Regions from separate parts of the Pseudomonas sp. TMB3-21 genome, predicted to be linked through region 3. Evidence: predicted binding sites of a transcription regulator. Region 3 holds the regulator's gene; each other region holds the start of a gene.
The links. The regulator FliA, encoded in region 3, starts transcription of late flagellar genes. The targets are predictions, from matches to a motif close to CTAAAGTTTNNNNNNNNNNNGCCGNTAA.
Positions count from the first base shown of each region.

Region 1: a site for FliA is predicted at 6,769-6,796, ahead of ACYZTS_RS24410 (methyl-accepting chemotaxis protein). Genes of this name have one in related genera too.
Region 2: a site for FliA is predicted at 1,895-1,922, ahead of ACYZTS_RS08130 (methyl-accepting chemotaxis protein). Genes of this name have one in related genera too.

Region 1 is NZ_CM142718.1:5,364,581-5,375,406, forward strand. Features, by position in the region: gene sdhA (succinate dehydrogenase flavoprotein subunit) at 1-397, opposite strand, end outside; gene sdhD (succinate dehydrogenase, hydrophobic membrane anchor protein) at 401-769, opposite strand; gene sdhC (succinate dehydrogenase, cytochrome b556 subunit) at 763-1,137, opposite strand; gene gltA (citrate synthase) at 1,499-2,788, shown strand; gene ACYZTS_RS24395 (DMT family transporter) at 2,883-3,338, opposite strand; gene ACYZTS_RS24400 (DMT family transporter) at 3,338-3,823, opposite strand; gene ACYZTS_RS24405 (LysR family transcriptional regulator) at 3,964-4,899, shown strand; gene ACYZTS_RS24410 (methyl-accepting chemotaxis protein) at 5,045-6,727, opposite strand; gene ACYZTS_RS24415 (Na+/H+ antiporter family protein) at 6,976-8,292, opposite strand; partial or broken gene ACYZTS_RS24420 (methyl-accepting chemotaxis protein) at 8,959-10,029, shown strand; partial or broken gene ACYZTS_RS24425 (methyl-accepting chemotaxis protein) at 10,306-10,826, shown strand, end outside.
Region 2 is NZ_CM142718.1:1,754,687-1,765,512, reverse strand. Features, by position in the region: gene ACYZTS_RS08130 (methyl-accepting chemotaxis protein) at 1-1,783, opposite strand, end outside; gene ACYZTS_RS08125 (LysR substrate-binding domain-containing protein) at 1,973-2,893, opposite strand; gene ACYZTS_RS08120 (NorM family multidrug efflux MATE transporter) at 3,049-4,443, shown strand; gene ACYZTS_RS08115 (putative bifunctional diguanylate cyclase/phosphodiesterase) at 4,584-6,257, opposite strand; gene rep (DNA helicase Rep) at 6,519-8,528, shown strand; gene ACYZTS_RS08105 (xanthine phosphoribosyltransferase) at 8,597-9,169, shown strand; gene ACYZTS_RS08100 (acetyl-CoA hydrolase/transferase C-terminal domain-containing protein) at 9,298-10,826, opposite strand, start outside.
Region 3 is NZ_CM142718.1:5,509,524-5,520,349, forward strand. Features, by position in the region: gene ACYZTS_RS25225 (flagellar motor protein) at 1-91, opposite strand, end outside; gene ACYZTS_RS25230 (protein-glutamate methylesterase/protein-glutamine glutaminase) at 91-1,224, opposite strand; gene ACYZTS_RS25235 (chemotaxis protein CheA) at 1,276-3,516, opposite strand; gene ACYZTS_RS25240 (protein phosphatase CheZ) at 3,563-4,351, opposite strand; gene ACYZTS_RS25245 (chemotaxis response regulator CheY) at 4,374-4,745, opposite strand; gene fliA (RNA polymerase sigma factor FliA) at 4,912-5,652, opposite strand; gene fleN (flagellar synthesis regulator FleN) at 5,649-6,479, opposite strand; gene flhF (flagellar biosynthesis protein FlhF) at 6,596-7,921, opposite strand; gene flhA (flagellar biosynthesis protein FlhA) at 7,934-10,063, opposite strand; gene flhB (flagellar biosynthesis protein FlhB) at 10,314-10,826, opposite strand, start outside.

The DNA of each region.
Region 1 (10,826 bases), 140 kb from region 3:
GGCCACCTTTACCGTAGTCCTTCGACTGACCGCCGAACGGACGCTGATAGATGCGACCCTGTTCGGTACGGGAGAACGGCAGCCCCATGTGGTCCAGTTCGAAAACTGCAGCCGGACCTTCCTGACACATGTATTCGATAGCGTCCTGGTCACCGATGTAATCGGAACCCTTGACGGTATCGTACATGTGCCAGCGCCAGTCATCGTTTGGATCTGCGGAAGCGATGGCGCAGGTGATGCCACCCTGGGCCGAAACGGTGTGCGAACGGGTCGGGAAAACCTTGGTGATCACGGCAGTCTTGTGACCGCCCTGGGCCAGCTGCAGCGCAGCGCGCATGCCGGCACCGCCACCACCAATGATGATGGCGTCAAAAGAAATCGTTGGAATGTTAGCCATGAATCAGATACCCCAGAGAATCTGCACACCCCAGACGAAGTAGGCGAACATCGCAATGCCGCATACTGCCTGGAAAAGGAAACGTACTGCAGTCGCGGACTTGCCCAGCGCCATCGGCGTCAGGTAGTCGGTCGCGATGGTCCACATGCCGACCCAGGCGTGAGCGCCCAGGGCTACAAGGGCCAGCAGACTGAAGATACGCATCCCGTTGTGGGCGAACAGGCCGTGCCACTGGTCGAAACCAATGCCCGGGTTCGCAACGAGGTATCCGATCAGGAAGATGAAATAAGCCGCGAGAACGACCGCAGACACACGCTGTGCCATCCAGTCATAGAGGCCTGAACGCGACAGGTTCGTAACGCTGGTTACCATATCCAAACTCCCGCCAGAACGATCAACACCGCAGACACGGCGATAATGATTTTCGAGCCCAGCTTGCCGCCTTCCAGCGTCTCACCGATGCCCATGTCCATGATCAGATGGCGCACACCGGCTACCAGGTGATACAGAAGGGAGGACAGCAGGCCCCATGCTACGAACTTGGCCAGCGGACTGGTCAAGGTTGCCTTCACGTCGGCAAAACCTTCCTCGGAACCCAGGGATTTGCCCAATGCATAAAGCATGAAGCCAAGGCCCAGGAAGAGGATGATGCCTGAAACACGGTGAAGAAACGACGTAACGCCGGTGATGGGGAGTTTGATGGTCCTTAGGTCTAGGTTTACAGGTCGTTGGCTATTCACGGCTTTTTTTCACACTGAAGAGCCCCTAACAATCAGGGCAAAGTTGTTGGGGAGTGCACTGGTCAGGTAACCACCACCCAGGGATGCGACCCCCAATAAAGCAGGCCCAAAAGCCCCTGGCGGTCGGTGGCCGAGTATAGACAGTTAGGCTACTAATGACAACGCGTTCACCTTCCCCTAATAGCGGATTGCGCAAGTTGAATAAAAGGCGTAAATGGCAGGCAATTTCGAGGAAAAAGTACGGTTAAAGCCTTCTGGAGCAAGACTTTAGGCAAATTGACATTCGAATTTATCTCACTATAGTGGTGCGGGCCCTGCGTGGGGGGTCTGTCTGATGGTTCAAGCATAAATAGGAGGCCACATGGCTGACAAAAAAGCGCAGTTGATCATCGAGGGCGCAGCCCCCGTCGAGCTGCCCATTTTAACCGGCACCGTTGGTCCCGATGTAATCGATGTTCGGGGCCTGACGGCCACGGGCCGCTTCACCTTCGACCCTGGTTTCATGTCGACCGCCTCGTGCGAATCGAAGATCACCTATATCGACGGCGACAACGGCATTCTGCTGCACCGCGGCTACCCGATCGAACAGCTGGCTGAAAAGTCGGACTACCTGGAAACCTGCTACCTGCTGCTCAACGGCGAATTGCCAACTGCAGAACAGAAGGCCCAGTTCGTCAGCACCGTAAAGAACCACACCATGGTCCACGAGCAACTGAAGACTTTCTTCAACGGCTTTCGCCGCGACGCCCACCCAATGGCCGTCATGTGCGGTGTAGTCGGCGCCCTCTCGGCCTTCTACCACGACTCCCTCGACATCAATAACCCGCAGCATCGCGAGATTTCCGCAATCCGTCTGGTTGCCAAGATGCCGACCCTGGCAGCGATGGTTTACAAGTACTCCATGGGCCAACCCATGATGTACCCGCGCAACGATCTTTCGTACGCGGAGAACTTCCTGCACATGATGTTCAACACGCCGTGCGAGATCAAACCGATCAGCCCGGTACTCGCCAAGGCCATGGACCGGATCTTCATCCTCCATGCCGACCACGAGCAGAACGCCTCGACCTCCACCGTGCGCCTGGCCGGTTCTTCGGGTGCCAACCCGTTTGCCTGCATCGCCGCCGGCATCGCTGCACTGTGGGGCCCTGCCCACGGCGGCGCGAACGAAGCTGTGCTGACCATGCTTGACGAAATTGGCGATGTGTCGAACATCGACACCTACATCGCCAAGGCCAAAGACAAGAACGATCCGTTCAAGCTGATGGGCTTCGGTCACCGGGTTTACAAAAACCGCGACCCGCGCGCCACCGTGATGAAGCAGACCTGCGACGAGGTGTTGAAGGAGCTTGGTATTCAGAACGATCCGCAACTCGAACTGGCCATGCGCCTGGAAGAGATCGCGCTGACCGACCCTTACTTCATCGAACGTTCCCTATACCCGAACGTCGACTTCTACTCGGGGATCATCCTCAAGGCGATCGGCATTCCAACCAGCATGTTCACCGTGATCTTCGCGTTGGCTCGGACCGTTGGCTGGATCTCGCACTGGAAGGAAATGCTCTCCAGCCCGTACAAGATTGGCCGTCCGCGTCAGTTGTATACCGGTTACGAGTCGCGTGATATTTCCAAGCTGGAAGATCGCAAGTAAGCACTGTCTTGCGATAACCGTTGTAGCTGCATAAAAAAACGGCCTCTATTTGATAGAGGCCGTTTTTGTTTATGCGGTGAAAACAATTGAGGCGTCAAGCCTCCCGCGAACTGCTGCGATACATGAAAACCAGCGCCAAACCCAGAAGTACCATTGCCAAGACGCGACTTCCCGACAATTCAATCGCCGGATTTCCCAGCCAGCCGAAGTTATCGATCAACATGCCCATGCCCAACTGGCCGACAATAACTGCCACCGTCGCCACGGCCGTCCCTACGCGAGGAACGGCGCCGACCATCACGATCATGTAAACCACACCAAACAATGCCCCGCCGAGCTGCCACTTCGGCACGTCCAGCAGGCTCATCGCATGCGCTGGTTCAAAAAACAGAATCAGCAGCCCCGTCACTACAGCACCTACCGCAAACGTCAGCAAACTGCTGCGCAATACGCCGACCGTCTCACCCAGACGCCCGTTGATTGCCGCTTGCACGCTTAGTACTGCACCGGCCGCCACGACCACCGCCAACAAAATAATCAGATTCATCATTAACCCCGAGCAATCAGAACAAGCGCCGCCACAATCAGCAGCAAGGCCAGCCAACGTTCACCGTTGACCTTTTTGCGCGTGGCACCGAACCAGCCAAAATGGTCGATCAGCACACTCTTGCCGACCTGCCCGGATAGAATCGCGATCATGGTCATCGCGACGCCGATATGCGGGGTCGCCATCGTCAGCACCACCACGTATATCGGCCCGAGAAACCCGCCGATCAACTGCCAGCGAGGTAGCTCGCTTAATGCCGGGCCCTGCCGCGGACCGCTGAATAACAACAGCAGAAACAGAATCGCGGTGCCCACGCCGAAGATGCTCAAGGTCGCCCACAAGTGTCCGACTTGCACACCGAGCGGCCCTAAAAGGCCCGCCTCCACTGACAGGCCCATGCCGGCCAGAATAACCAGCGGCAGCAACAACACACGCAGCCCGGGTTTTACCGCTGGCGTTGCAGCGGTTTCGGTTGAAGAAGATTGCATTGGCGAAAACCCACCCGTTATCAAGAAAGCACGATCACCAGGGATGTGCAGAAGTGCGCGCATTATCGGTTGGCCGTGCTTTGCGATAAATGGGATCATCCCGACAACACTTTTGCGCGATACGCACAACAGGATTGCCCATGAACGGCTTCAGTGATTTGGGATTCAAAGCGCTCCGCCTGTTTGTTGCGGTGCTCGACCACGGCAGTTTCTCCGAAGTCGCCCGCCGCGAAGGCCTGGCGCCCTCTTCGATTTCCCGACAGATTCAACTGATGGAACAAGCTCTGAGCCAGCAATTGCTCTATCGCCACACCCGCGCCGTCACGCCCACCGAGGCCGGGCGAATGCTTGGCCACCACGCCAGACTGGTGCTGGCGCAACTGGAGGAAGCCGAACAAGCCCTGCAGGAACAGCGAAGCGAACCCGGCGGGCTGGTGCGAATCAATGCGCCGGTAGTGTTTGGCCAGCGGCACCTGACCCCTTGGCTTGGGCAATTGTGCGAGCGTTATCCGAAGTTGCACCTGGATATCCAGCAGACCGATCACTATATCGATCCGCTGCATGAAGGCGCCGACCTGCTGTTTCGCATCGGCCCGCTGCATGATTCGAGCATGCAGGCGCGGATTCTGGCACCCCATCGCTTTCTGGTGGCGGCGAGCCCGGCCTACCTTGCGCGCCACGGTACACCGCAACATCCGCAGGATCTCGCGACCCATCAGTGCCTGGCCTACAAAGGCGCGGCGGGGCAGCAGCGCTGGTTTTTTCGTCGCGATCAGAAGGACTGGACGCCCTACTCCGTCAAAGGACCGATTACCGGTAACCACGCCGATACGCTCACGCAAGCTGCCGAACAAGGATTGGGGCTGGTGATGTTTCCGTCATGGCTGATTGGCGAAGCGGTGCGCAGTGGCACGCTGGTGCCGGTGCTGAAGGAATATGAAGCGTCCAACAGCTTCGAGCCGCAGCAGATTGCTGTGTTGTGGCCCGGGAGTCGGCGGCTGTCGGTGAAGGTGAGAACGGTGATTGATTTTTATCTGGAGTGTTTTGGCGCGGTGCCGTATTGGGACAGGCAGTAGCCGCCCTCGCCACCCGTAGCAGCTGGCGCAGCCTGCGTCATGCTGTGTACGGCGGCGCAGCAGTCGTAAGTTTTCGAAGCTGATTTTACGACTGCGGCGCGGCCGGACGCAGGCTTCGCCAGCTGCTACAGGACTAGTGTCATTGTCAAATCCGGAACTGACCGACCAGGCCGCCCAAGCGTTGGCCGAGGTCGGCCAGGCTGCGGGTGGTCTGGGCGCCGAGTTGGGTTTCGTCGGCGACGCTGTCCACGGCAACAGCAATTTGATGCACGCTGCGGTTGATCTCCTCCGCCACCGCGGTTTGCTCCTCGGCGGCGCTGGCGATCTGCGCGTTCATCGAATTGATCGTTGCGATCAGCTGCGCCATGGTGTCCAGCGACGCGCCGGCTTCGTTGGCCTGCGCCGACGTGCCGTCCCCCGCTTCGCTCGAACGGCGCATCGCTTCCACCGCCGACTGCGTGCCGGCCTGCAAACGGTCGATCATGCCCTGAATTTCCTGAGTGCTGATCTGCGTACGACTGGCCAGCGCCCGAACCTCATCCGCGACCACCGCAAACCCCCGCCCGGCCTCGCCCGCACGCGCAGCCTCAATGGCGGCATTCAGCGCCAACAGGTTGGTCTGCTCGGCAATCGAACGAATCACCCCGAGCACACTGACAATCGACGAAACATCCTTTTGCAGGCTGTCGAGGGATACGCCGCTGCTGCGGATGTCATCGACCAGCGCATGAATCTTGACGATGCTGCCGGCGACAACGCGCTTGGCGGACTGACCTTCTTCATCGGTTTGTTGCGCGGCGACTGCAGCGTTTTGCGCGCTCTTGGCGACTTCCTGCGCCGCGGCCGACATCTGATTGATCGCAGTGGCGACCTGATCGGTTTCGTGACGCTGACGCTCCATCGCCTGATCCGAACGCTGGGCCTGAGCGGACACCTGATTGACCAGCCCGGTCAGTTGCGAGGTCATTTCGGTAATCTGCCGCACCAGGCCATGAATCTTGTCGACAAAGCGATTGAACGATCCGGCCAGCTCGCCGAGTTCATCCTGGCTGGTGATGGTCAGGCGTCGGGTCAGATCGCCCTCGCCCGCCGCGATGTCGTCGAGGTTGGCTTTCATCTGGTTCAGCGGACGCAGAATGGTGTTGGCCAGCAGCATGCCAGCAACGCCAATCACCAACAGCGCCACCGCCGCGAGGCCAACGATGGTTAGCACCACACCGTGCATGCGCTCCTCGACCTTGGCTTCGACCAGCGCGACTTGTGCCTCGATACCGTCGAGATTGACCGAGGTGCCCACCGCCATGTCCCACTTGGGCAGGTAGTCGGTGTAGCCGAGCTTGGGCACCAGCACCTGGCTGTTACCCGGCAGTGGCGAACTGTATTGCAGGTAGTGAGTACCGTCCTTGGCGACCTTCACCAGGTCGCGGTTGACGTACACGCCGTTCGGATCGCGGTTTTCCTTGAAGCTCTGGCCCACGCCTTCCGGGCTGCTGGCCTTGAACAGGCGCACGGTTTCCGAGTCGTAGCCGAAGAAGTAACCGTCCTTGCCGTAGCTGATGCTCGACAGCAACTTGATCGCTTGAGCCCGCGCTGCGTTATCGCCGGGGGCGGCGGCTTCGTAAAGCGGTTTGATCGTGGTCATGGCCACGGCGACATAACTTTGCAGCGTCGCCTTGGCATCGTTGAGCAGGCGCTGGCGCGTCTCGTCGACTTCGTTGCGCGCCTGCTCCTGCAGAATGAACAACGTGGCCACGCTGATGACCAGCGCAAAGAGCAACACCGGAAGGACGGCGAGGGACAGGACTTTAGCCTTGAGGCTCATGCGCATGACGGTTCACTCTTTTGATTTTATTGGCGTGTATAAAGGCTTTAACGGCACGCCGGATCAAAAGTTGAATGCACGGTAACGCTGCCCTCTATGGAAGCGAGCTTCTGTGGTGAGGGGATTTATCTGTGGCGAGGGGTTTATCCCCGTTGGGCTGCGAAGCAGCCCCGAAGCAGCGTCTTACGACTGCTTCGCAGCCGGACGGGGATAAATCCCCTCGCCACCAAAGCTCGTTCTCACAGAGATTGAGATTAAAGGACCATCGCGGCCACCCAGCCGAACGCCAGCAATGGCAGGTTGTAGTGCAGGAAGGTTGGCACGACGGTGTCCCAGATGTGGTGGTGCTGGCCGTCGACGTTCAGCCCGGAGGTCGGGCCGAGGGTCGAGTCCGAGGCCGGCGAGCCGGCATCGCCCAGCGCACCGGCGGTGCCGACGATGCACACAATGGCAAGCGGGCTGAAACCCAGTTGCACGCACAGTGGCACGAAAATCACCGCCAGAATCGGCACGGTGGAAAACGACGAGCCGATGCCCATGGTCACCAGCAGACCGACCAGCAACATCAGCAACGCGCCGATGGCCTTGCTGTGGCCGATCCACGATGCCGAGGTTTCCACTAGCGACTGCACGTGTCCTGTGGCCTTGATCACTTCGCCGAAGCCCGATGCGGCGATCATGATGAAGCCGATCATCGCCATCATCTTCATGCCTTCGGTGAAAAGATCATCGGTTTCGCGCCATTTGACGATGCCCGACGCCGAGAAAATCAGAAAACCCGTCAGCGCGCCAATAATCATCGAATCCAACAGCAACTGGACGACGAACGCTGACGCGATGGCCACACCGGCGACCATCAGGCTCAGCGGATTGTACTGCACCGCCACTTGCTCGACCCGCTCGATTTTGGCCAGGTCGTACACGCGCTTCTTGCGGTAGCTGATAAACGCCACACCCAACCCCACCAGCATGCCCAGCGCCGGGATACCCATGGCGTGAGTCACGTTGATGCCGCTGATATCGACGCCGCTGCGGGCGACATTGGCCAGCAATATTTCATTGAGGAAGATGTTGCCGAAGCCCACCGGCAGGAACATGTACGGCGTGATCAGGCCGAAAGTAATCACGCAAGCGATCAAGCGACGATCCAGTTGCAGCTTGGTCAGCACATAGAGCAGTGGCGGCACCAGCAGCGGGATAAACGCGATGTGAATCGGCAGAATGTTCTGCGAGGCGATGGCCACGACCCAGAGTAAACCGATCAGCAGCCATTTGACCCGACCGCCGCCGCTCGCGTGATGGCGATCGACCATGGTCAGCGCGCGGTCCGCCAGAGCGTGGGCCAGGCCGGACTTGGCAATCGCCACGGCGAAAGCGCCGAGCAACGCGTAGGACAACGCCACGGTCGCACCGCCGCCGAGGCCGCTGTTGAATGCCTTGAGCGTCGCTTCGATGCCCAGGCCACCGGTCAAACCTCCGACCAGCGCGCCGACGATCAGCGCAATCACGACGTGCACGCGGCACAGGCTGAGTATCAGCATCACGCCAACCGCGGCAATTACTGCATTAATCATCTTTACCTCAGGCCAAACGAAATGAGTCCGGCCGACGGTCTGCGAGGCGCCGCCAGCGGGGTGAACAACAGGTTTATCAGAGGGCGCGCACTGTGCCGCAGAGTGGGGCCGGTGTCAAAGTGACCGGTATGTAAAAAGGGGATTTATCTGAGGCAAAGAGATTTATCTCTGGCTATGGGAATTATCTCTGGCAAAGACATTTATCTGTGGCGAGGGGATTTATCCCCGTTGGGTCGCGCAGCGGCCCCCAGCGACCCCAGTGAACCGCGTCGACATAGATTGCGCCTGCTGCGCAGTCGAACGGGGATAAATCCCCTCGCCACAGGGTTTTTCTATTCGGCATGCACCCCATTACCAATGCTTCGATGGCCGGCATAAAGAAAGCCGTTGCGCGGCCGCTACAGTGCCAAGTCTCAGATATTTATAGAATAAGGACGTTTTCCCATGTCGCTCAGACAACTCTCCATCCAATGGAAAATCACCTTGCTGGCCGGGCTGTGTCTTGCCGGTATCGTGACGCTGCTGGTCGGCCTTTCGCTGTATCGCATGGATCACAGCTCCAAAATGGTCAAAGCCTCGAGCACGCAGATGCTGACCGAGTCCGCTCAGGCGCGGATCGAATCCCAAGGAGAAAATCAGGCGCTGGGGATTCGCCAGCAATTCATGGACGCCTACCAATACGGTCACGGTTTCTCGCGGCAGGTGCTGTTCCTGCGCGATCAGGCCGAAAAGCGTTTTCTGGATGCCTTCGACCTACGTGAAGACCTGACCCGCCAGGTTCAGGCGGCGCTGCAGGCCAACCCGGAGCTGCTCGGCCTGTCGCTGGTGTTCGAACCCAATGCGCTGGACGGCAAGGACGAACTGTTCGCCGGTCAGGCAGAGCTCGGCAGTAACGACAAAGGCCGCTTTGCCCTGTACTGGTCGCAGCCGACCCCAGGCAAGGTGACCTCAATGGCGCTTCCCGAAAGCGACATGGCCGACACCAAAACCGGCCCCAGCGGCGAACCGGCCAACGCCTGGTTCACTTGCCCGCGCACCACACTCAAACCCTGCGTGATCGAACCGTACTTCTACGTGATCGACGGCCAGAACGTGCTGATGACCAGCATCGTTTTCCCGTTGATGGTCAACGGCAAGGTGATCGCTTCACTGTCGGCGGACATCAACCTCAACAGCCTGCAAGCGGTCAGTCAGGCTGCGAGCAAAAAGCTCTATGACGGCCAGACCCACGTCAGCATCATCAGCCCGGCGGGTCTGCTCGCCGCCTACAGCCCGGACGCCAGCAAACTCAGCCAGCGTCTAGACGCTGTGGACACCGCCAACGGGGCCGAGCTGATTCGGTTGCTCGCCAGCAGCAACCGCACCGAAAGCCTGCACAGCGATCGTCACTTGAAAGTGCTGGCGCCGTTCGAGCCGATTCCCGGCGGAAAATCCTGGGGCGTGTTGCTTGATGTGCCGGAGCGCGTGCTGATCGGACCGGCGGAAGCGTTGGAAAAACAACTCGATGAAAGCAATACCGCCGGCGCGTTGGTCGAACTCGGCCTGGGCGCACTGGCCGCGCTGATCGGTCTGCTGCTGGTGTGGCTGATGGCGCGCAGCGTGACCCGACCGATTCTTGGCGTCGCGCATATGCTCGAAGACATTGCCAGTGGCGAAGGTGATCTAACCCGGCGCCTGGCCTACGACAAGCAGGACGAACTCGGCCAGTTGGCCGGCTGGTTCAACCGTTTCCTCGACAAGTTGCAGCCGATCATCGCCGAAGTGAAACGCTCAGTGCAGGACGCGCGCAGCACGGCGGACCAGTCTTCGGCCATTGCGACCCAGACCAGTGCCGGCATGGAACAGCAATACCGTCAGGTGGATCAGGTTGCCACGGCTTCTCACGAAATGAGCGCCACCGCGCAAGACGTCGCCCGCAGCGCCGCGCAAGCTGCCCAGGCTGCGCGCGATGCCGATCATGCGACCCGTCGCGGTTTGACTGTGATCGACCAGACCACGACCAGCATCGACAACCTCGCCGCGGACATGAGTGCGGCGATGGTGCAAGTCGAAGGACTGGCGGCGAACAGCGAGAAGATTGGCTCGGTGCTGGAAGTGATCCGCGCTATCGCTGAACAGACCAACCTGCTCGCGCTCAACGCAGCCATCGAAGCGGCCCGTGCCGGTGAGGCCGGTCGTGGTTTCGCCGTGGTGGCCGATGAAGTGCGCAATCTGGCGCGACGGACCCAGGAGTCTGTCGAGGAAACCCGTCTGGTGATCGAGCAGTTGCAGGCCGGCACTCAGGATGTGGTGGGCTCGATGAACAACAGCCATCGCCAGGCTCAGGGCAGTGTCGAGCAAGTCGGTCAGGCAGTGACGGCGTTGCGCCAGATTGGTGATGCGGTGACGGTGATCAGCGACATGAACCTGCAGATTGCCAGCGCGGCGGAAGAGCAGAGCGCGGTGGCGGAAGAGATCAACAACAACGTCGCGACCATTCGCGATGTGACTGAATCGCTGTCGGGGCAGGCGAACGAATCGGCGCGGGTGAG
Region 2 (10,826 bases), 1.9 Mb from region 3:
CGGCCGAGCGGCTCTGCTCATCAATCCGTGCCAGCGCCGAAGCCACGTTGGCGTTACGCGACAGGCCTTCCTGCATCAGCACATTGCCCTGCTCCATGGTGCTGATGGCATTGCCGGTTTCCTGTTGGATGCTTTGAATCATCCCGGAGATTTCGTCCGTCGCCTGACGCGTACGCGACGCCAGGTTGCGCACTTCGTCGGCAACAACCGCGAAACCGCGACCTTGCTCACCGGCACGGGCTGCTTCGATCGCGGCGTTCAGGGCTAGCAGGTTGGTTTGTTCGGCGATCGAAGTGATCACGCCAACGATGCCGCCGATTTCCTGAGAGCGCTGACCCAAGGTGTTGATCACAGTCGCGGTGCTGTTCAGTGCGCCGGCAATTTGCTCCAGCGACGAAGACGCCTCGTCCATCGATGTACGACCGATCTGGGTTTGTTGGGCGTTTTCCTGCGCCAGGCGCTGAGTGCTGCCCATGTTGTCGGCAATGTTCAGCGAGGTCGCGCTGAATTCTTCCACTGCGCCAGCCATGCTGGTGATTTCGCCGGACTGCTGCTCCATGCCTTCATAAGCACCGCCGGACAAACCGGACAACGCCTGGGCGCGGCTGTTGACCTCGTGCGATGCCTTGCGAATATGCTCGACCATGGTCGACAGCGCCTGGCTCATCTGGTTGAAGGCTCGCGCCAACTGCCCGATTTCATCGTTGCTCGACACGTTCAGGCGCACGCTCAGATCACCGGCGCCCAAGGCCTCGGCCTGACGCACCAGATCCCCCAGCGGCGCCAGTTTGCTGCGCAGCAACCACACGGCCGAGCCGACGGCGATCAACATCGCCAACAGGCTGCCAATCGCCAACTGAATGCCAACGCTCCAGGTCACCGCGCTGATCTCAGCCTTCGGCATGCTGGCCACGACCGACCAAGGACCGCCTTCGAACGGCATAGCGACGCTGTAGAAATCTTCGGACTTATCGCTCCAGAACTCGCCCTTGCCAGGCGTTTTGGACAACCCGACGATGGCCGGGACTGCTTGATCCAGCGCCTGCACACCCGCAATCGGCACCAGCCATTTGTTTTGCTCATCCAGCAACGCCAGGGAACCGGTCTGGCCGATACGGAAGCGCTTCAGGTTGGCAAATTGCGCGTTCTGCGCGTCGGTGTAATCGAATCCTACGTACAACACGGCAATTACCTTACCGGCGCTGTCGCGTACCGGGGTGTATTGCGACATGTACAGGCGTTCGAAAAGCAGCGATCGACCGACAAAGCTCTGGCCCGACATCAGGCGTGCGTAAGCCGGGTTCGCGTGATCAAGCACAGTGCCGATCGCGCGGGTGCCGTCCTGCTTGGTGACGTTTGTGCTGACCCGAATGAACTCTTCACCGCTGCGCACAAACACCGTGGCAACACCGGCAGTCATCTTCTTGAACTCGTCAACTTCCTTGAAGTTGTTATTAAGCACTTCGCTGCCCAGGTGCAGGCCCGGCGTCTGCGCGCCTGCCACAGTCACCGGCTGATCCGGGTGCACGGTCAAACCTTCGGTGAATCGTGTCTCGAACAGCCCGGCCAGGCGCTGGGTGCTTTCGCGCAACGTGCCGTGGAAGGTGCTCAGCTGATCGGCAAGCAAACGGGCCTCACTGGCCAGATGCTCTTCGCGGGTGGTGAGGTTGGCAGTATCCAGCGAACGCAGGGCGAATACGGTACTGCCGGTGATGACAATCGCCAATATTACGGCGAGCGCAAGACCAAGCTGGGAGGCGATCCGGGCACGAGGTTGAGACATGACAGCTCCTGGCTGAGCGAGCGGATCGTCCTGATCGCAGCACACACTCAGCAAAAATTTTTTCCAGTTATGGGAATTGCATCGAACCTGCACGAAGGTTCCACCTGCAGATTTTCGGCGGCATTGCTGAATACTTGAGTAAATAACCGGGATATGGCGCAAAGCCTCTATCCAGGCACCTCTACCGATTCAGCTCAAATGCTCGACGTCGGGCAATTCCATGGCGTCCACCTCGGCTTGCAGGAAGACACTGAGACGACGCATTCGCTCACCACCGGGGCGGGTTTTCGGCCATACGAGGTAATATTTCTCACCACTGGCGACGGCGGTCGGCCACGGCAAACTCAGACGCCCTTGCGCCACATCCTCGGCGACCATCAGCAAATCCCCCATGGACACGCCATAGCCACGGGCGGCAGCGATCATGCCCAGCTCCAGGGTGTCGAACACTTGCCCGCCCTTGAGCGAGACCTGATCGGCCAGGCCCATGCGCTCCAGCCAATTGCGCCAGTCACGTCGGTCCGGTGCCGGATGCAGCAATTCAGTGCTGGCCAGCCGTGCCACGTCCCAAGGCTGATCATCCAGCAGATTGGCCGCACCGACCGGGATCAACTCTTCGGGGAACAGCAGCGTTGCCTCCCAGTCCAGCGGGAAATTTCCGTTGCTGAGAATCACCGCGCAGTCGAACGGCTCGTGATTGAAGTCCACCCTGTCGATGTCCATCCAGGCGCTGGTCAATTGCACTTCATTGCCGGGCTGCAGATGCCGAAAGCGACTGAGCCGCGCCAGCAGCCAGCGCATGGTCAGGGTGGAAGGGGCTTTCATGCGCAGGATGTCATCTTCGGCGCGCAACGTATTGCAGGCGCGCTCGAGGGCCGTGAACCCTTCCCGAACACCCGGCAGAATCAATCGCGCCGACTCGGTCAACTGCAGATGGCGCCCGCTGCGGTGAAACAGCCGACAGGCGAAATGCTCTTCGAGGGTACGAATGTGCCGACTCACCGCGCTTTGCGTAATCGACAATTCTTCGGCTGCACGGGTAAACGAGCTGTGGCGCGCCGCCGCTTCAAATGCGCGCAGGGCATACAAGGGAGGAAGACGACGAGACATTGGGAAAGCTCCTACAGCGGACCCGGTGACGTTAGCAGAAACTCTCGCATGAGTCTGACTCATGCAACCCATCCTTTTTATCCCTTTGTGCTAACCCCGCAGAGCGCCGAGAATCAGCGCTTGCCTGTCCCTCCCATTTATCGAGCGTGATGACCATGCAGCATCCAGCGCGTACTGAACTCTGGGCCATTTTGCGGCTTTCGGGGCCGTTGATTGCCTCGCAGTTGGCGCACATGTTGATGGTTCTCACCGACACGTTGATGATGGCACGCCTGAGCCCCGAAGCATTGGCCGGTGGCGGACTGGGCGCAGCCACCTACTCCTTCGTTTCCATTTTCTGCATCGGGGTGATTGCGGCGGTCGGCACGTTGGTGGCGATCCGTCAGGGCGCCGGCGACATCGTCGGCGCCGCGCGGCTGACCCAGGCCGGTCTGTGGCTGGCGTGGTTGATGGCACTGGTCGCGGGATTGCTGCTGTGGAATCTCAAACCGGTGCTGTTGCTGTTTGGCCAGACTGAAACCAACGTTCAAGCCGCGGGCCAGTTTTTGCTGATCCTGCCATTCGCCCTGCCCGGCTACCTGAGCTTCATGGCCCTGCGCGGGTTTACCAGCGCCATCGGCCGGGCAACCCCGGTGATGGTTATTAGCCTCGCCGGCACGGTGGCGAATTTCCTGCTCAACTATGCGTTGATCACCGGCATGTTCGGCCTGCCGAAAATGGGCCTGGTGGGCATCGGTCTGGTCACCGCGATTGTCGCCAATCTCATGGCCGTTGCGCTGGCTTTGCACATTCGCCGGCACCCGGCGTACGACGCTTATCCGCTGCTCCCAGGGCTGTCGCGGCCCAATCGGCGATACCTGAAAGAGCTTTGGCGCCTGGGTCTGCCGATTGGTGGTACCTATGCGGTTGAGGTCGGGCTGTTTGCGTTCGCAGCGCTGTGCATGGGCACCATGGGCAGTACGCAACTGGCGGCGCATCAGATCGCCCTGCAGATCGTTTCGGTCGCGTTCATGGTTCCGGCAGGCATGTCCTACGCGATCACCATGCGCATCGGCCAGCATTATGGCGCGGGGCAACTGCTGAAGGCGCGCCTGGCTGGGCGGGTGGGGATTGCGTTCGGTGCTGCGGCGATGCTCGGGTTTGCGCTGGTGTTCTGGTTCTTGCCGAACCAGTTGATCGGCTTGTTTCTCGACCACAACGACCCGGCATTCCGTGAAGTCATCAACCTGGCGGTGAGCCTGCTGGCGGTAGCGGCGTGGTTCGAGCTGTTCGACGGCACGCAAACCATCGCGATGGGCTGCATACGCGGGCTCAAGGACGCAAAGACTACCTTCCTGGTTGGCCTCGGTTGCTATTGGCTGATCGGTGCACCCGCCGCGTGGTGGATGGCCTTCAACATGGACGGAGGCCCGACGGGCGTGTGGTGGGGGTTGGCATTGGGACTGGCATGCGCGGCGGTGAGTTTGACGCTGGCGTTTGAGTGGAAGATGAAGCGGATGATTCGGCGGGAGCCGTCATCACAGGGTTTCCAGATCGCCCAGCCGGACTGAGATTCCCTGATGGGACCCCCTGTGGCGAGGGAGCTTGCTCCCGCTGGGCTGCGGAGCGGCCCTAGAATGCTTGGGGTTGCTTCGCAACCCAGCGGGAGCAAGCTCCCTCGCCACAAAAAACTGCTACATCGGAGCGGTAGTTAAACCACCCCGTCCAGGGTGGCCTGCTGACTGCTGCCAAAGCTCAAATACTCGACCAATTCCGCCAACGGCAAAGGCTTGCTGATCAGAAACCCCTGCACCTGATCGCAACCAAACCCACGCAGCAGATCCAGTTGCTCCGGCGTTTCCACGCCCTCTGCGACCACTTCCAGGTTGAGGTTGTGCGCCAGATTGATCATCGCGTGAACCAGTTTTCGATTTTCTTCACGCCCTTCCATGCCGCCGACAAAGCTCTTGTCGACCTTCAACAAGGCGATCGGCAGGCTGTTGAGGTGCACGAACGATGAAAACCCGGTGCCAAAATCGTCCAGGGAAAAACGCACGCCCAGACGTCCGAGGGCGTCCATCGTCTGTTTCACCAGATCACTGCGGCGCATGACCGCTGTTTCGGTCAGTTCAAACTCCAGCCACTGCGCTTCGACACCACGTTCGGCAATCAACCGGCTCAACGTCGACAGCAACTGACTGTCCTGAAATTGCCGGAACGATAGATTGATCGCCATGTGCAACGCCGGCAGCCCGTGCTCGCGCAAGGCCTGCATGTCGCGCAGGGCACGGGATATAACCCAGTAACCGAGGGGCACAATCAGGCCGCTCTGCTCGGCCAGCGGCACGAACTCACTGGGCGGCAACAAACCGCGCTCGGCATGCCGCCAACGCACCAGCGCTTCAAGGCCGACGATCTGGCCGGTCTTCAGATTCAGGCGGGGCTGGTAATGCAGCTCCAGTTCGTCGCGACGCAAAGCCCGGCGCAGTTCGCTCTCGAGATCGGCCATGCTGCGAGCGTTGCGATTGATCCGTTCATTGAAGATATGGAAGGTGCAGCCCTGAGTGCTTTTTGCCTGCTGCATGGCGATGTGCGCATGCCACATCAGCGGGTCGGCGCCAGCCTGCGCGCGCGCATGAGCGATGCCCAGACTGGAACCGATCAACAGACTTTCGCCATCGACCCAATAGGGTTCGGCCAAGGCTTCGGTGATTCTTTCGGCCATCCACTCGGCGCGTTGCGGCGCGCGGCGGGTGTCGATCAGCAAAGCAAATTCATCACTGCCCAGCCGTGCCAGTTGGTCACCCACCTCAAGCTGGCTTTTCAGGCGCGCAACCACTTGCAGAATCAACCGGTCGCCGGCCTGGTGACCGAGGGCGTCGTTGGCGTGGCGGAAGTTGTCGAGGTCGAGGTGACCAAGCGCCAGACCGCGGCCGTCGTTTTCCGCCAGCCGCGCGGCAAGCAAGGTCTGAAAACCCTGACGATTGGCAATGCCGGTCAAGGGATCCTGCTCGGCCAGACGTTGCAGGGTGTGTTCCAGCAATCCGCGTTCACGCACATGGCGCAGGCAACGGCGCAACATGCCCGGATCCAGGTGATCGCGCACCAGCCAGTCACTGACGCCAACGGGCGGCGCTGGCGGCTCGTGTTCCAGCAGCAATACCGTCGGCAGACTGCAGCGGCCGGGAGCCGGCTGAAGTTCGGGTAACGTCAACAACACCGCGTTGCGGTTGTCATCGAACAGAGTGCTGACCGACTCCCAGCTCGGCGCGCTGATAAGCACGGCCGAGCTCCCCATCGGAGCCAGACACTCGCGCAACAACGCTGCCCACGCTGGCTCTTCGGCCAGTAGCAGCAAACGCAAGGGTTCGACAGGCGTAGACAAGCTAGCTCCCTAGACTCTGCAGTGAGGTGGGTAGCGGAATATGCCGCTACACCTACCTACGACCAAACGACATCAGTGATCAAACAAGGCCTTTGTATCTCGAATCGCGAACATTAGCCGCAAATTCGTGCGTATCCTGCGTGAAAGTAGCAAAACCGGCAAATATAGATCGCAAGTTGCGTCACAAGTCGGAGAGAGGAGCACAATTCGCTGAGCCTGTTAAAATGCCCGCCCATTTCGCAAACGACTCCCTGATTCCGTATGTCCCGACTCAATCCCCGGCAGCAAGAAGCCGTGAGCTACGTCGGCGGCCCTCTTTTGGTGCTCGCCGGTGCGGGCTCCGGCAAGACCAGCGTGATCACGCGTAAAATCGCGCACCTGATCCAGAACTGCGGCATCCGCGCCCAGTACATCGTCGCCATGACCTTCACCAACAAGGCCGCGCGCGAGATGAAGGAACGGGTCGGCACGCTGCTCAAGGGCGGTGAAGGCCGCGGCCTGACGGTGTGCACGTTCCACAATCTGGGCCTGAACATCATCCGCAAGGAACACGTGCGGCTGGGCTACAAACCCGGTTTCTCGATCTTCGACGAAGCCGACGTCAAAGCCCTGATGACCGACATCATGCAGAAGGAATACTCGGGCGACGACGGCGTCGACGAGATCAAGAACATGATCGGCTCCTGGAAAAACGATCTGATCCTGCCGCCCGAAGCTCTGGAAAACGCGCGCAACCCCAAGGAACAGACTGCTGCCATCGTTTACACCCACTACCAGCGCACGCTCAAGGCGTTCAACGCAGTGGATTTCGATGACCTGATCCTGCTGCCGGTAAAGCTGTTCCAGGAACACGCCGACATCCTCGAAAAATGGCAGAACAAAGTCCGCTACCTGCTGGTGGACGAATACCAGGACACCAACGCCAGTCAGTATCTGCTGGTGAAGCTGCTGATCGGCAAACGCAACCAGTTCACCGTGGTCGGCGACGACGACCAGTCGATTTATGCCTGGCGTGGTGCGCGCCCGGAAAACCTGATGCTGCTCAAGGACGATTACCCGTCACTGAAAGTTGTCATGCTCGAGCAGAACTACCGCTCCACCAGCCGCATTCTGCGCTGCGCCAACGTGCTGATCTCAAACAACCCGCACGAATTCGAAAAGCAGTTGTGGAGTGAAATGGGCCACGGCGATGAAATTCGCGTCATCCGCTGCCGTAACGAAGACGCCGAAGCCGAGCGCGTGGCCGTTGAGCTGTTGACCCTGCACCTTCGCACGGACCGTCCCTACAGTGATTTCGCGATTCTTTATCGCGGTAACTACCAGGCCAAGCTGATCGAGCTGAAGCTGCAGCACCACCAGATTCCGTATCGCCTGTCGGGTGGCAACAGCTTCTTCGGACGTCAGGAAGTAAAAGACCTGATGGCCTACTTCCGCCTGATCGTGAACCCGGACGACGACAACGCCTTCCTGCGTGTGATCAACGTTCCGCGCCGCGAGATCGGTTCGACCACGCTGGAGAAACTCGGCAACTACGCCACCGAACGCAAGATCTCGATGTACGCCGCCACCGACGAAATCGGTCTGGGCGAGCATCTGGACACGCGTTTCACCGATCGCCTGTCGCGCTTCAAGCGCTTCATGGACAAGGTCCGCGAGCAATGCTCCGGCGAAGACCCGATCTCGGCACTGCGCAGCATGGTGATGGACATCGACTACGAGAACTGGCTGCGCACCAACAGCTCCAGCGACAAGGCCGCCGACTACCGCATGGGCAATGTCTGGTTTCTGATCGAGGCGTTGAAAAACACCCTGGAGAAAGACGAAGACGGCGAGATGACGGTTGAAGACGCCATCGGCAAACTGGTCCTGCGTGACATGCTGGAACGTCAGCAGGAAGAGGAAGACGGCGCCGAAGGCGTGCAGATGATGACGCTGCATGCCTCCAAGGGTCTGGAATTTCCCTACGTGTTCATCATGGGCATGGAAGAGGAAATTCTCCCACACCGTTCCAGCATCGAAGCCGACACCATCGAAGAAGAACGGCGCCTGGCCTACGTCGGAATTACCCGCGCACGTCAAACCCTGGCGTTCACCTTCGCTGCCAAGCGCAAGCAATACGGCGAAATCATCGACTGCGCGCCAAGCCGCTTCCTGGATGAGTTGCCACCGGACGACCTGGCGTGGGAAGGCACCGACGACATTCCGGTTGAAGTCAAAGCCGTTCGCGGCAATACCGCATTGGCCGATATACGGGCGATGTTAAAGCGCTAGAATTGCGCTTTTTTAACCACGCATTTTTACGATCTCAGGCGCACACGGCGTCATTAGAGGAACGCTTCATGGAAGCACTGCACAAGAAAATTCGCGAAGAAGGCATCGTGCTTTCCGATCAGGTCCTGAAGGTCGACGCCTTTCTGAACCACCAGATCGACCCTGCCCTGATGAAGCTGATTGGCGACGAATTCGCCACGCTGTTCAAGGATTCGGGCATTACCAAGATCGTCACCATCGAAGCCTCGGGCATCGCGCCGGCGATCATGACCGGCCTGAACCTCGGCGTACCGGTGATTTTCGCGCGCAAGCACCAGTCGCTGACGCTGACCGAAAACCTGCTGTCGGCGACCGTTTATTCGTTCACCAAGCAGACCGAGAGCACCGTGGCGATCTCCCCGCGCCACCTGACCAGCAGCGACCGCGTGCTGATCATTGATGACTTTCTGGCCAACGGTAAGGCATCACAGGCGCTGATCTCGATCATTAAGCAGGCTGGCGCGACTGTCGCGGGGCTGGGGATCGTGATCGAAAAATCGTTCCAGGGTGGTCGTGCCGAGCTGGATTCGCAGGGTTATCGTGTTGAGTCGCTGGCTCGCGTTCAGTCGCTGGCGGGCGGTGTCGTGACCTTCATCGAATAAAGCCACACCGCATAACCCTTGTAGGAGTGAGCCTGCTCGCGATTGCGGTGTATTAGTCACCGAAGATGTCGACTGATACACCGCAATCGCGAGCAGGCTCACTCCTACATTTGCTTTTGGGTGGCCAATTATTGCGCGGTGGCTTTGAGGCCGGTCAGCAACAATCGCTGAAACAGGTCTTCCTTCAGGCCATCGGGGCTGGAGAGCTGCATCCGCTCAAGGTGCGCAGGAAACTCCGAGGGCTCCGGTGCATCCAGCGCCGCTTTGCCCAATTCCAGAATCTCCGTGAGCTTGAATTTGCTCTTCAGCCAGTTCAGCGCGCGCAGCAGATCCCGTTCTTCCACTGTGAAATCACAACCAAGCGGGTACTCAGGAAACAGGTTCGGATGTTGCGCCTGAATGCTCTGCAACCGCTCCGGATGGTTATCCGCGAAGCGCGGATCGAGGCGGAAGTTTTTCGGCAATTTGCCGACGGCTTGCGCCTGCTCGATCAAACCCGACTGGAACCGTGAATCGCTGATGTTCAGCAACGCTTCGATCACGGCTGCATCGGTTTTGCCGCGCAGATCGGCGATGCCGTATTCGGTGACCACGACGTCGCGCAAGTGCCGTGGAATCGTGCAGTGGCCGTATTCCCAAACGATATTGGAACTGACTTCGCCGCCCGCCTCGCGCCAGCTGCGCAACAGCAGGATCGAGCGTGCACCTTCCAGCGCGTGGCCTTGGGCGACGAAGTTGTATTGCCCGCCGACACCGCTGAGCACCCGCCCGTCTTCCAACTGATCGGCGACCCCGGCGCCCAGCAGTGTCATGGTGAACACTGTGTTGATGAACCGCGCATCCAGACGCTGCAGACGCTTGAGCTCTTCCTGCCCGTATAGCTCATTGATGTAGCTGATGCGGGTCATGTTGAATTCGAGGCGTTTGCTTTGTGGCAATTCGCGCAGGCGTTCGTAGAAAGTCCGCGGCCCGAGGAAGAATCCACCGTGCACCGAGATGCCATCGGTTTGCGCCGCCTCGTCGAGGGTACCGGCGTTCGCCTGTTGCTGGGTCGGCACGTCCGGGTAGACCTTGCGCCGGATGATCCCGGCATCGGCCAGCACCAGCAAACCGTTGACAAACATTTCGCTGCAGCCATACAGGCCTTTGGCGAACGGTTCGACGCCACCTTCGCGATCGATCAATTGCGCCCATTGGCTGAGATTGATGTCCGCCAGCAACGCTTTGTACCCGGCGTTATCGGCCTGCCGCGCGAGCAATGCTGCGGTCAGCGCGTCGCCCATGGAGCCAATGCCGATCTGCAGTGTGCCACCGTCGCGCACCAGCGTACTGGCGTGCAGCCCGATGAAATGATCCTGAAAACCCACCGGCATGTTCGGCGTGGAAAACAGCGTGCTGCTGTCCTTTTCATCGATCAGCAGGTCGAAGCCGTCGATGCCGATTTCGGCGTCGCCCGGCATGTAGGGCAAGTCGTTATGGACTTGGCCGACCACCAGAATCTTCTCCCCTGCCGCCCGACGTTTTTCGATCATCGGCAACAGATCAAGGGTGATGTCCGGGTTGCAACTCAGGCTGAAGCGATCAGGGTGTTCGCTGTGGCTGGCGACCAATTGCGCTACCAGGTTCAACCCTGCCGCGTTGATGTCTCGGGCGGCGT
Region 3 (10,826 bases):
CCAGCGCGCCAAGGTGACCGCCTTCGAGGTAGTTTCCGCCGATGATGGCGACGAACGCCATGATAATCCCGATCAGGCTGAGTACATCCATCAGATACACGCCTCGACCAGGTGACGGCCAATATCGTCAAGACCATAGACCGCGTCGGCGAGGTCGGCTTTGACGATGGCCATCGGCATGCCGTAGATCACGCAGCTCGCTTCATCCTGAGCCCAGATTGCGCTGCCGCCCTGCTTGAGCAGACGTGCGCCTTCGCGACCGTCGGCACCCATGCCGGTCAACACCACCGCCAGAACCTTGTCACCGTAGGACTTCGCGGCCGAACCGAACGTGATGTCCACGCACGGCTTGTAATTGAGGCGCTCGTCGCCCGGCAGAATCTTCACCGCACCACGGCCGTCAATCATCATTTGCTTGCCGCCCGGCGCCAGCAGCGCCAGGCCAGGACGCAGGATGTCGCCATCCTCGGCTTCCTTGACATTGATGCGGCAGAGTTTGTCCAGACGTTCGGCGAAAGCCTTGGTGAACGCCGCGGGCATATGCTGAATCAACACGATCGGTGCCGGGAAGTTGGCCGGCAATTGCGTCAAGACACGCTGCAGCGCAACCGGTCCGCCGGTGGATGTACCGATGGCTACCAGTTTATAGGCTTTGCGTTTGGGCGACGGAGACGACGGACTGGCCGCAGGCGCGCGGGTCGGGGTCGGCGCAGGAGCCGGACGTGCCGGTGCCATGCTCGCGTAACTGCTGCTGGCACTAGCGGGTACCGGCGCCGTAACTGGCGCAACCACCGGAGCCGGGGCGTTGTACGTGCTGACGCGACGATTGCTGCGCGAAATGCTCAGAATCTTTTCGCAAAGCAGCTGTTTGACCTTGTCGGGGTTACGCGAAATATCTTCGAAATTTTTCGGCAGGAAATCAACCGCGCCGGCGTCCAGCGCATCCAGAGTTACGCGGGCGCCTTCGTGAGTCAGCGAGGAGAACATCAGGACCGGCGTCGGGCAGCGTTGCATGATGTGACGCACGGCCGTGATGCCATCCATCATCGGCATCTCGTAGTCCATGGTGATCACATCGGGCTTGAGGGCGAGCGCCTGATCGATTGCTTCTTTACCGTTGGTCGCCGTGCCGACGACTTGGATGTTTGGATCCGCTGAAAGAATTTCCGAGACGCGGCGGCGAAAAAACCCCGAATCGTCCACCACCAGGACTTTGACTGCCATAAAAACTCCGTTAGGCGGGGGCGAGGCTTTGATCGCCCCGCTCCCCCAGAATCAAATACGCCGTGCGGCGTAACGCTTGAGCATGCTCGGCACATCGAGAATCAGCGCAATGCGGCCGTCACCGGTGATGGTGGCGCCGGACATGCCCGGGGTTCCCTGGAGCATTTTGCCCAATGGCTTGATGACCACTTCTTCCTGGCCCACCAGCTGATCAACGACGAAGCCGATCCGCTGAGTGCCCACCGAAAGGATCACCACATGGCCTTCTCGCTGCTCTTCATGAGCGGCGGAGCTGACCAGCCAGCGCTTGAGGTAAAACAGTGGCAGCGCCTTGTCGCGCACGATCACCACTTCCTGACCGTCCACCACGTTGGTACGCGACAGGTCGAGGTGGAAAATCTCGTTGACGTTCACCAGCGGGAACGCGAAGGCCTGATTGCCCAGCATGACCATCAGCGTCGGCATGATCGCCAGGGTCAGCGGGACCTTGATCACGATCTTCGAGCCCTTGCCCTTGGTCGAGTAGATATTGATGGTGCCGTTGAGCTGGGCGATTTTGGTTTTCACCACGTCCATGCCCACGCCACGACCGGACACGTCGGAAATTTCGGTTTTGGTCGAGAACCCCGGGGCGAAGATCAGGTTGAAGCAGTCTGACTCGCTCAGGCGGTCTGCCGCATCCTTGTCCATCAGGCCTTTCTTCACGGCAATGCCGCGCAGTACGTCGGCGTCCATGCCTTTGCCGTCATCGGAAATGGACAGCAGGATATGGTCGCCTTCCTGTTCAGCAGACAGGATGACCTTGCCGCTGCGGGGCTTGCCCATCGCTTCGCGTTCGGCCGGCTCTTCGATACCGTGGTCGACCGAGTTGCGCACCAAGTGGACCAGCGGATCGGCGAGGGCCTCGACGAGGTTCTTGTCGAGGTCGGTTTCTTCGCCGACCAGTTCCAGGTTGATCTCTTTCTTGAGCTGGCGAGCCAGGTCGCGAACCAGACGCGGGAAGCGCCCGAAGACCTTCTTGATCGGTTGCATCCGCGTCTTCATGACCGCGGTTTGCAGATCAGCGGTGACTACGTCAAGGTTCGACACCGCCTTGGACATGGCCTCGTCGGCGCTGTTGGCACCTAGACGAACCAGGCGGTTACGCACCAGCACCAGCTCGCCAACCATGTTCATGATTTCGTCGAGGCGTGCAGTGTCGACCCGTACCGTGGTTTCCGCTTCACTCGGCGGCTTGTCCGGTGTTGGCGCGGCCGGAGCACGGGCCGGCGCTGGAGCAGCAGCCTTCGGTGCTTCGGCTTTCGGCGCGGGCGCCTTGGCGACAGGCGCCGCGGCCTTGGCGACAGGCGCGGCTACGGTGGCAGCTGCCGATCCGGTGCCGACTTCGGTGAACTTGCCTTTACCGTGCAGGTCGTCCAGCAGCGATTCGAACTCGTGATCGGAGATCAGATCGCCGCCGGCCGCTGCAGCCTTGGGAGCAGCCGGTGTCGGGACTGAGGCAATCGCCGATTCCAGCGCGCCAACGGCGAAGTTGCCTTTGCCGTGCAACTGGTCGAGCAGTGCTTCGAATTCGTCGTCGGTAATGTCGGAGCTGTCGCCCGCGGCTTTCGGCGCGGCTGGAGCGGCTGGTGCCGCAGGGACAGTGACCGCATCAATGGCGAACTGACCTTTGCCATGCAACTGATCGAGCAACGATTCGAATTCGTCGTCGGTGATTTCGTCGCTCGCCGCGCTACCGCTAGCAGCAGGAGCAGGAGCAGATGCCGGCGCCTCAGCCTGTGCCTTGACGGCATTCAGTGAGTCCAGCAGTTGTTCGAATTCATTGTCTGTGATGTCGCCCGAATCGCTTTCGGCGACCGGTTCTGTAACCACCTCAGCAGCAGGAGCGACTTCATCCGCGCTCTGCGGTTCTGCCAGACGTGCCAGCGCCGCCAGCAATTCAGGGGTCGCGGCCGTGACCGGGCTGCGTTCGCGGACTTCGGTAAACATCGCGTTTACTGCGTCCAGTGCTTCGAGAACCACGTCCATCAGTTCCGAGTCGACGCGACGCTCACCCTTGCGCAGGATGTCGAAGACGTTCTCGGCGATGTGACAGCACTCCACCAGCTCATTGAGCTGGAGGAAGCCGGCGCCTCCTTTTACAGTGTGAAAACCGCGAAAAATTGCATTGAGCAGATCCGCATCATCCGGTCGGCTTTCCAGCTCGACCAACTGTTCGGACAGCTGCTCTAGAATCTCGCCGGCCTCAACCAGGAAATCCTGAAGGATCTCTTCATCGGCGCCGAAGCTCATTAAGGGGGTGCTCCTACAGGTCTAAAAACCTAAAAAACCTAAAATTCTAAAACCCTAGGCTGGATAGCAAATCGTCCACATCGTCCTGACCGGACACAACGTCTTCTCTTTTATCGGCATGAATCTGCGGACCTTCACCCTGAGAGAGATGTTTTTGCGGATCTTTTTCTTGAAGCATCGCATCACGGTCATGTTCGATGCCCGCGAAGCGGTCCACCTGACTGGCCATGAGCACGAGCTTGAGCAAATTGCTTTCAACTTCGGTGACCAGCTGGGTCACACGCTTGATCACTTGGCCGGTGAGGTCCTGATAATCCTGAGCAAGCAGGATGTCGTTGAGGTTGCTCGCTACCACGCGATTGTCAGCGCTGCTGCGTGTCAGGAAACCGTCGACTCGCCGGGCCAGTTCGCGGAACTCTTCAGCCCCGACCTCTCGACGCATGAACCGTCCCCAATCCGCGCTCAGCGCCTGCGCTTCTTCGCTCAGGCCGTTGACCAGTGGCGTGGCGTTTTCAACCAGGTCCATGGTGCGGTTGGCGGCGGCCTCGGTCAGCTTGACCACATAACCCAGACGCTCGGTGGCGTCTGTTATCTGGGACACTTCCTCGGCTTGCGGCATGTGCGGGTCAATCTGGAAATTGACGATCGCGCTGTGCAGCTCGCGTGTGAGTTTGCCCACTTCCTGATACAGGCCGCGGTCACGGGTCTGATTGAGCTCATGGATCAATTGCACCGCGTCGCCGAACCTGCCTTTTTCAAGGCTTTCGACCAGCTCGACCGCGTGTTTTTTCAGGGTCGATTCAAAATTACCCTGTGAAGATTCGTTGTTGTCCATAGCTCCCCCGTGGCGCCGTCTCTCAGCCAATGCGTTCGAAAATCTTCTCGATCTTGTCTTTCAACGCCTGGGCCGTGAAGGGCTTGACCACATAGCCGTTAACACCGGCCTGGGCCGCTTCGATGATCTGCTCGCGCTTGGCTTCAGCGGTCACCATCAGCACCGGCAGGTGCTTGAGCTTTTCATCGGCGCGCACGTGGCGCAGCAGGTCGATACCGGTCATGCCAGGCATGTTCCAGTCTGTTACCAGAAAGTCGATGCTGCCGCTGTTGAGAACCGGAATGGCGGTGGTGCCATCGTCAGCCTCGACCGTGTTGGTGAACCCAAGGTCACGCAACAGGTTTTTTATGATCCGCCGCATCGTTGAGAAGTCATCAACGATGAGGATTTTCATGTTCTTGTCCAATTCGACCTCCAAGCAGTCTTAAACGCGCCCAGCACCTGGGCGCGCCACTTCAATCAATCCGGCAAACACTCGATGACTGTCTGGAGCACAGCAGATCGCGACCGGCGCGGTTAAACACCACACCAGCCACGTTCGCAGTGTCCCCACACTGCCTTCAGCGCGCTCGCCACTCCCCCAAACGCCCCCGCAAACGGGCCGCGCACTGGCTGTGTAACTGGCTGACCCGGGATTCACTGACCCCCAGGACTTCGCCGATTTCCTTGAGATTCAGCTCTTCGTCGTAGTACAGCGCCAACACCAGCCGCTCACGCTCCGGCAAGTTGGCAATGGCATCCGCCAGCGCCGCCTGGAAGCGTTCATCTTCCAGGTCGCGTGACGGCTCCATGTGTGCACTCGCGCCGTCCTCGTGCAACCCTTCGTGTTCGCCGTCCTGCAACAGGTCGTCGAAACTGAATAAACGGCTACCCAGGGTGTCGTTCAAAATCCCGTAGTAATCGTCGAGACTCAATTGGAGTTCGGCCGCAACTTCGTGATCTTTAGCGTCACGACCGGTTTTAGCTTCAATCGAGCGAATTGCGTCGCTGACCATGCGCGTATTGCGGTGGACCGAGCGAGGTGCCCAGTCGCCCTTGCGCACTTCATCGAGCATCGCGCCGCGGATTCGAATGCCCGCGTACGTTTCAAAACTTGCGCCTTTGCTGGCGTCGTATTTGGTCGACACTTCGAGCAGGCCGATCATCCCGGCCTGAATCAGATCTTCTACCTGGACACTGGCTGGCAGACGCGCCAGCAAGTGATAGGCAATGCGCTTGACCAGTGGCGCGTAACGCTCGATCAACTCGTACTGCGCGTCAGGTGCCGACTTCTTGTAAACGTTGTAACCGGTAGCTGTCATAGCACGGGTCCTGCGGTCTGTTGCACGAGGCGCTCGACGAAAAACTCCAGATGCCCACGAGGGTTGGCAGGCAACGGCCAGGTATCGACCTTTTGCGCGATCGCCTTGAAAGCCAGGGAGCATTTGGAACGCGGGAACGCTTCGTAAACGGCGCGCTGTTTTTGCACCGCCTTGCGCACGCTTTCGTCATACGGCACTGCACCGACGTACTGCAAAGCGACGTCGAGGAAGCGGTCTGTGACTTTGGTCAACTTGGCGAAAAGGTTGCGCCCTTCCTGCGGGCTCTGGGCCATGTTGGCCAGGACGCGGAAGCGGTTCATGCCGTAATCGCGGTTCAGCAGTTTGATCAGCGCGTAGGCGTCCGTGATCGAGGTCGGCTCGTCGCACACCACCAGCAACACTTCTTGCGCGGCGCGAACAAAACTGACTACCGAGTCACCAATACCCGCAGCGGTGTCGATGACCAGCACATCGAGATTGTCGCCGATATCGCTGAACGCCTGGATCAGGCCGGCGTGTTGCGCCGGGCTCAGATGAACCATGCTCTGGGTGCCGGACGCGGCAGGGACGATGCGAATTCCGCCAGGCCCTTGCAACAATACGTCGCGCAGTTCACAGCGGCCTTCGATCACGTCGGCCAGAGTACGTTTGGGTGTCAGCCCCAACAGAACGTCGACGTTCGCCAGCCCCAGATCGGCGTCCAGCAGCATGACGCGCCGGCCGAGCTCAGCTAGAGCCAGGGACAAGTTCACTGACACGTTAGTCTTGCCGACGCCACCTTTGCCGCCGGTCACCGCGATCACCTGTACGGGATGCATGCTGCCCATGTTATTTCTTTACCTTGTCTTGCATAGACGGAGGCCACATTACTGGCTGCGCGTTCACAAATGGAACAATGCATGGCAGACCATCGATGTAGGTACGAAAACTGTTCATTATCACCTCAGCCAACCCGCTTGGTCGGACTGTGGTAGAGGTCAGCGAACATGTCAGCCATGGCTTCTTCGCTGGGTTCTTCCTGCATTTGCACGCTGACGGCGCGGCTGACCAGTTGATGACGGCGCGGCAGATGCAAATCATCCGGAATCCGCGGTCCGTCGGTCAGGTACGCCACCGGCAATTCATGACTGATGGCCAGGCTCAACACCTCGCCCAGGCTCGCCGTCTCATCCAGTTTAGTCAGAATGCAGCCAGACAGGCCGCAACGCTTGTAACTGTGATAAGCGGCGGTTAGAACCTGTTTCTGGCTGGTGGTTGCCAGGACCAGATAATTTTTTGATTTGATGCCACGACCGGCCAGGCTTTCGAGTTGCATGCGCAGTGCCGGATCGCTGGCCTGCAGGCCGGCGGTATCGATCAGCACTACACGTTTGCGCAGCAACGGCTCCAGCGCCTGCACCAGCGACTGGCCCGGATCAACGTGAGTGACCGACACATTGAGAATCCGACCCAGCGTCTTCAGCTGTTCCTGGGCACCAATGCGATAGCTGTCCATGCTGACCAGCGCGATGCTCTGCGCGCCGTACTTGAGCACGTAACGGGCCGCGAGTTTGGCCAGCGTGGTGGTTTTGCCCATGCCGGCAGGGCCGACCATGGCAATCACACCGCCCTCTTCCAGAGGCTCGACGTCCGGGGTGGCGATCATTCGCGCCAGGTGCGCCAGCAACATGCGCCAGGCCTGACGAGGTTCTTCAATTCCGGTAATCATCTCGAGCAGATCGCGCGACAACGGGCCGGACAAGCCGATGCGTTGCAAGCGACGCCAGAGGTTGGCCTGCGCCGGACGGCTGCCCTGCAGCTGATTCCAGGCCAGCGAACCAAGTTGTACTTCCATCAGTTCGCGAAGGCTGTTGAGTTCGAAACGCATCGAGTCGAACGCCCGTGGATCAACACCGGTTGCGGCGGCAGGGGCCGGCGCAGGACGACGCGGTTCGGCCAGGGTCGGCTCGATCAGTGGCTCGGCGGCAGTCAACGGCAAACCGGCGAACAATTGGCGATTGGAAGTCTTCTCGCTCTCACCCTCGCCTCGCAGACTCAATTCCGCCTGGGCGTTGACGATCCGCGACTGGGTCTTGCGCAGTTCATCCTCGAGTTCCATGTTCGGAACACGCGGGGCCAGCGCCGACAGGGTGTAATCGAGGGCAGCCGTCAGCTCGACACCACCGGCAATCCGGCGATTGCCGATAATGGCCGCATCAGCGCCCAGCTCATCACGAACCAGTTTCATGGCCTGACGCATATCGGCGGCGAAAAAACGCTTAACTTGCATAAACCACTACCCTCAGCCGTTGGGCCCTACTGTCGCAACGATGGTCACTTGCTTGTTGTCAGGAATTTCCTGATAAGCCAACACATGCAAACCCGGGACTGCCAGTCGGCCAAATCGCGACAACATCGCGCGAACCGGGCCGGCTACCAGCAGAATCACCGGTTGACCTTGCATTTCCTGACGCTGCGCGGCTTCGATCAACGAACGCTGCAGCTTCTCAGCCATGCTTGGCTCCAGCAGAACGCCCTCTTCCGAGCCTTGTCCCGCCTTCTGAAGACTATTGAGCAATATCTGTTCCAACCTTGGTTCCAGCGTGATAACTGGCAGCTCGGACTCAGTGCCTACAATGCTTTGGACGATTGCGCGGGATACACCCACCCGCACAGCGGCCACTAGCGCGGCAGTATCTTGACTCTTGGCGGCATTGTTGGCGATGGCTTCGGCAATGCTGCGGATGTCCCGCACAGGCACCTGCTCGGCCAGCAGCGCTTGCAGGACTTTAAGCAGCTGCGACAACGACACCACGCCAGGAACCAGCTCTTCTGCCAGTTTAGGCGAGCTTTTGGCCAGCAACTGCATGAGTTGCTGGACTTCTTCGTGACCAATCAGCTCGCTGGAATGCTTGTACAAAATCTGGTTCAGGTGAGTGGCCACAACGGTACTGGCATCGACCACCGTGTAACCCAGCGATTGTGCCTGCGCACGCTGGCTGATTTCGATCCAGACAGCTTCCAGACCGAAAGCCGGATCTTTGGCGGTGATGCCATTGAGCGAGCCGTAGACCTGACCGGGATTGATCGCCAACTCGCGGTCCGGGTAAATCTCTGCTTCGGCGAGGATCACGCCCATCAATGTGAGACGGTACGCACTCGGTGCCAGGTCAAGGTTATCGCGGATGTGCACGGTTGGCATCAAAAAGCCCAGGTCCTGGGACAGCTTCTTGCGCACGCCCTTGATCCGCGCCAGCAACTGCCCACCCTGATTGCGATCCACGAGCGGAATCAGGCGATAGCCGACTTCCAGGCCGATCATGTCGATCGGTGTCACGTCGTCCCAGCCGAGTTCTTTGGTTTCTTGCGCGCGGGCCGGGGACGGCAGCAGTTCCTGCTGACGCTTGACGTCTTGCAGCGCTTGCACCCTGACCACGTTTTGCTTTTTCCAGAACAGGTAGGCGCCGCCCGCTGCGACAGCCGCCATGCTCAGGAAGGAAAAGTGCGGCATGCCGGGCACGATACCCATCACCGCCATGATGGCGGCTGCCACCGCCAGCGCTTTGGGGGAGGAGAACATCTGCCGATTGATCTGTTTGCCCATGTCCTCCGAACCGGAAGCACGGGTCACCATGATAGCGGCGGCCGTGGACAACAGCAGTGATGGCAATTGCGCCACCAAACCGTCACCGATGGTCAGCAACGCGTAGACCTTGCCGGCATCGCCGAAAGTCATGCCGTGCTGGAAGATCCCGACGGCTATGCCGCCAATCAGGTTGATGAAGAGAATCAGCAAGCCGGCGATGGCATCACCGCGGACAAATTTGCTGGCACCGTCCATGGACCCGTAAAACTCGGCTTCCTGCGCGACTTCCGTCCGGCGCAGTTTTGCCTGGTTTTGATCAATCAGGCCAGCGTTGAGATCGGCGTCGATCGCCATTTGTTTGCCGGGCATCGCATCCAGGGTGAAGCGCGCGCTCACCTCGGAAATTCGTCCGGCACCCTTGGTCACCACGACGAAGTTGATGATCATCAGGATTGCGAAAACCACGATACCGACCACGTAGTTGCCGCCGATGACCACTTCACCGAACGCCTGGATCACCTTGCCCGCAGACGCATGCCCGTCCTGACCGTGGAGCATGACCACGCGCGTCGACGCGACGTTCAGCGCCAGCCGCAACAACGTTGCGACCAGCAGAATGGTCGGAAACACTGCAAAGTCCAGCGGCCGCAAGGCATACACGCAGACCAGCAGGACAACAATCGACAACGCAATGTTGAACGTGAAAAACACGTCCAGCAGGAACGGCGGGATGGGCAGCATCATCATTGCCAGCATGACCAGCAGCAACAACGGCACACCCAGATTGCCTCGACTCAAGTCGGCAACGTTTGTGCGAGCAGTGTTGAATAACTGAGAGCGATCCACCAATTTTCCCCGTTCCTTTAAAGCAAACTTTTGACGCCCAAAGCAGGCGCAGAATCGCTACTGCAAGAAGCCTTCCAACTTTTGCAGAGGCAGGGATTAGAGGGTTTGAAATGGAGATTGGGGCGCAAACGGGCGTAGCAGCTGTCGAGCCTGCGAGGCTGCGTCGGCGCATGAATCCTGTGCTAACGGCTGGCGAGGACTGCGTCCTCGAACGCAGCCTCGCAGGCTCGGCAGCTGCTACAGACACATCTCAGGAATCGCGGCGCAGATCTGGCGGAATCGGCAGATCGTCCTTGAGCGGATCGGGGCGCTTGCCCTTACCTGCACGGTGCTGACGAATCTGGTAGACGTAGGCCAATACCTGAGCAACCGCCAGATACAGCCCGCCCGGTATTTCCTGGTCCAGTTCCGTGGAGTAATAAATCGAACGCGCCAAGGCCGGGGACTCCAGCAGCAGCACGTTATTGGCAACAGCGATTTCGCGGATTTTCAGCGCCAGGAAGTCACTGCCCTTGGCAACCAGCATCGGCGCGCCGCTCTTGTCCGGATCGTACTTGAGGGCCACGGCGTAATGCGTCGGGTTGGTGATGATCACGTCCGCCTCGGGAACTGCCGCCATCATCCGACGCTGGGACACTTCACGCTGCAGCTGACGGATCCGCTGCTTGACCTCTGGCTTGCCCTCCTGGTCCTTGTGCTCATCGCGCACTTCCTGCTTGGTCATCAGCAGTTTCTTGTGGCTTTCCCACAGCTGCACCGGCAC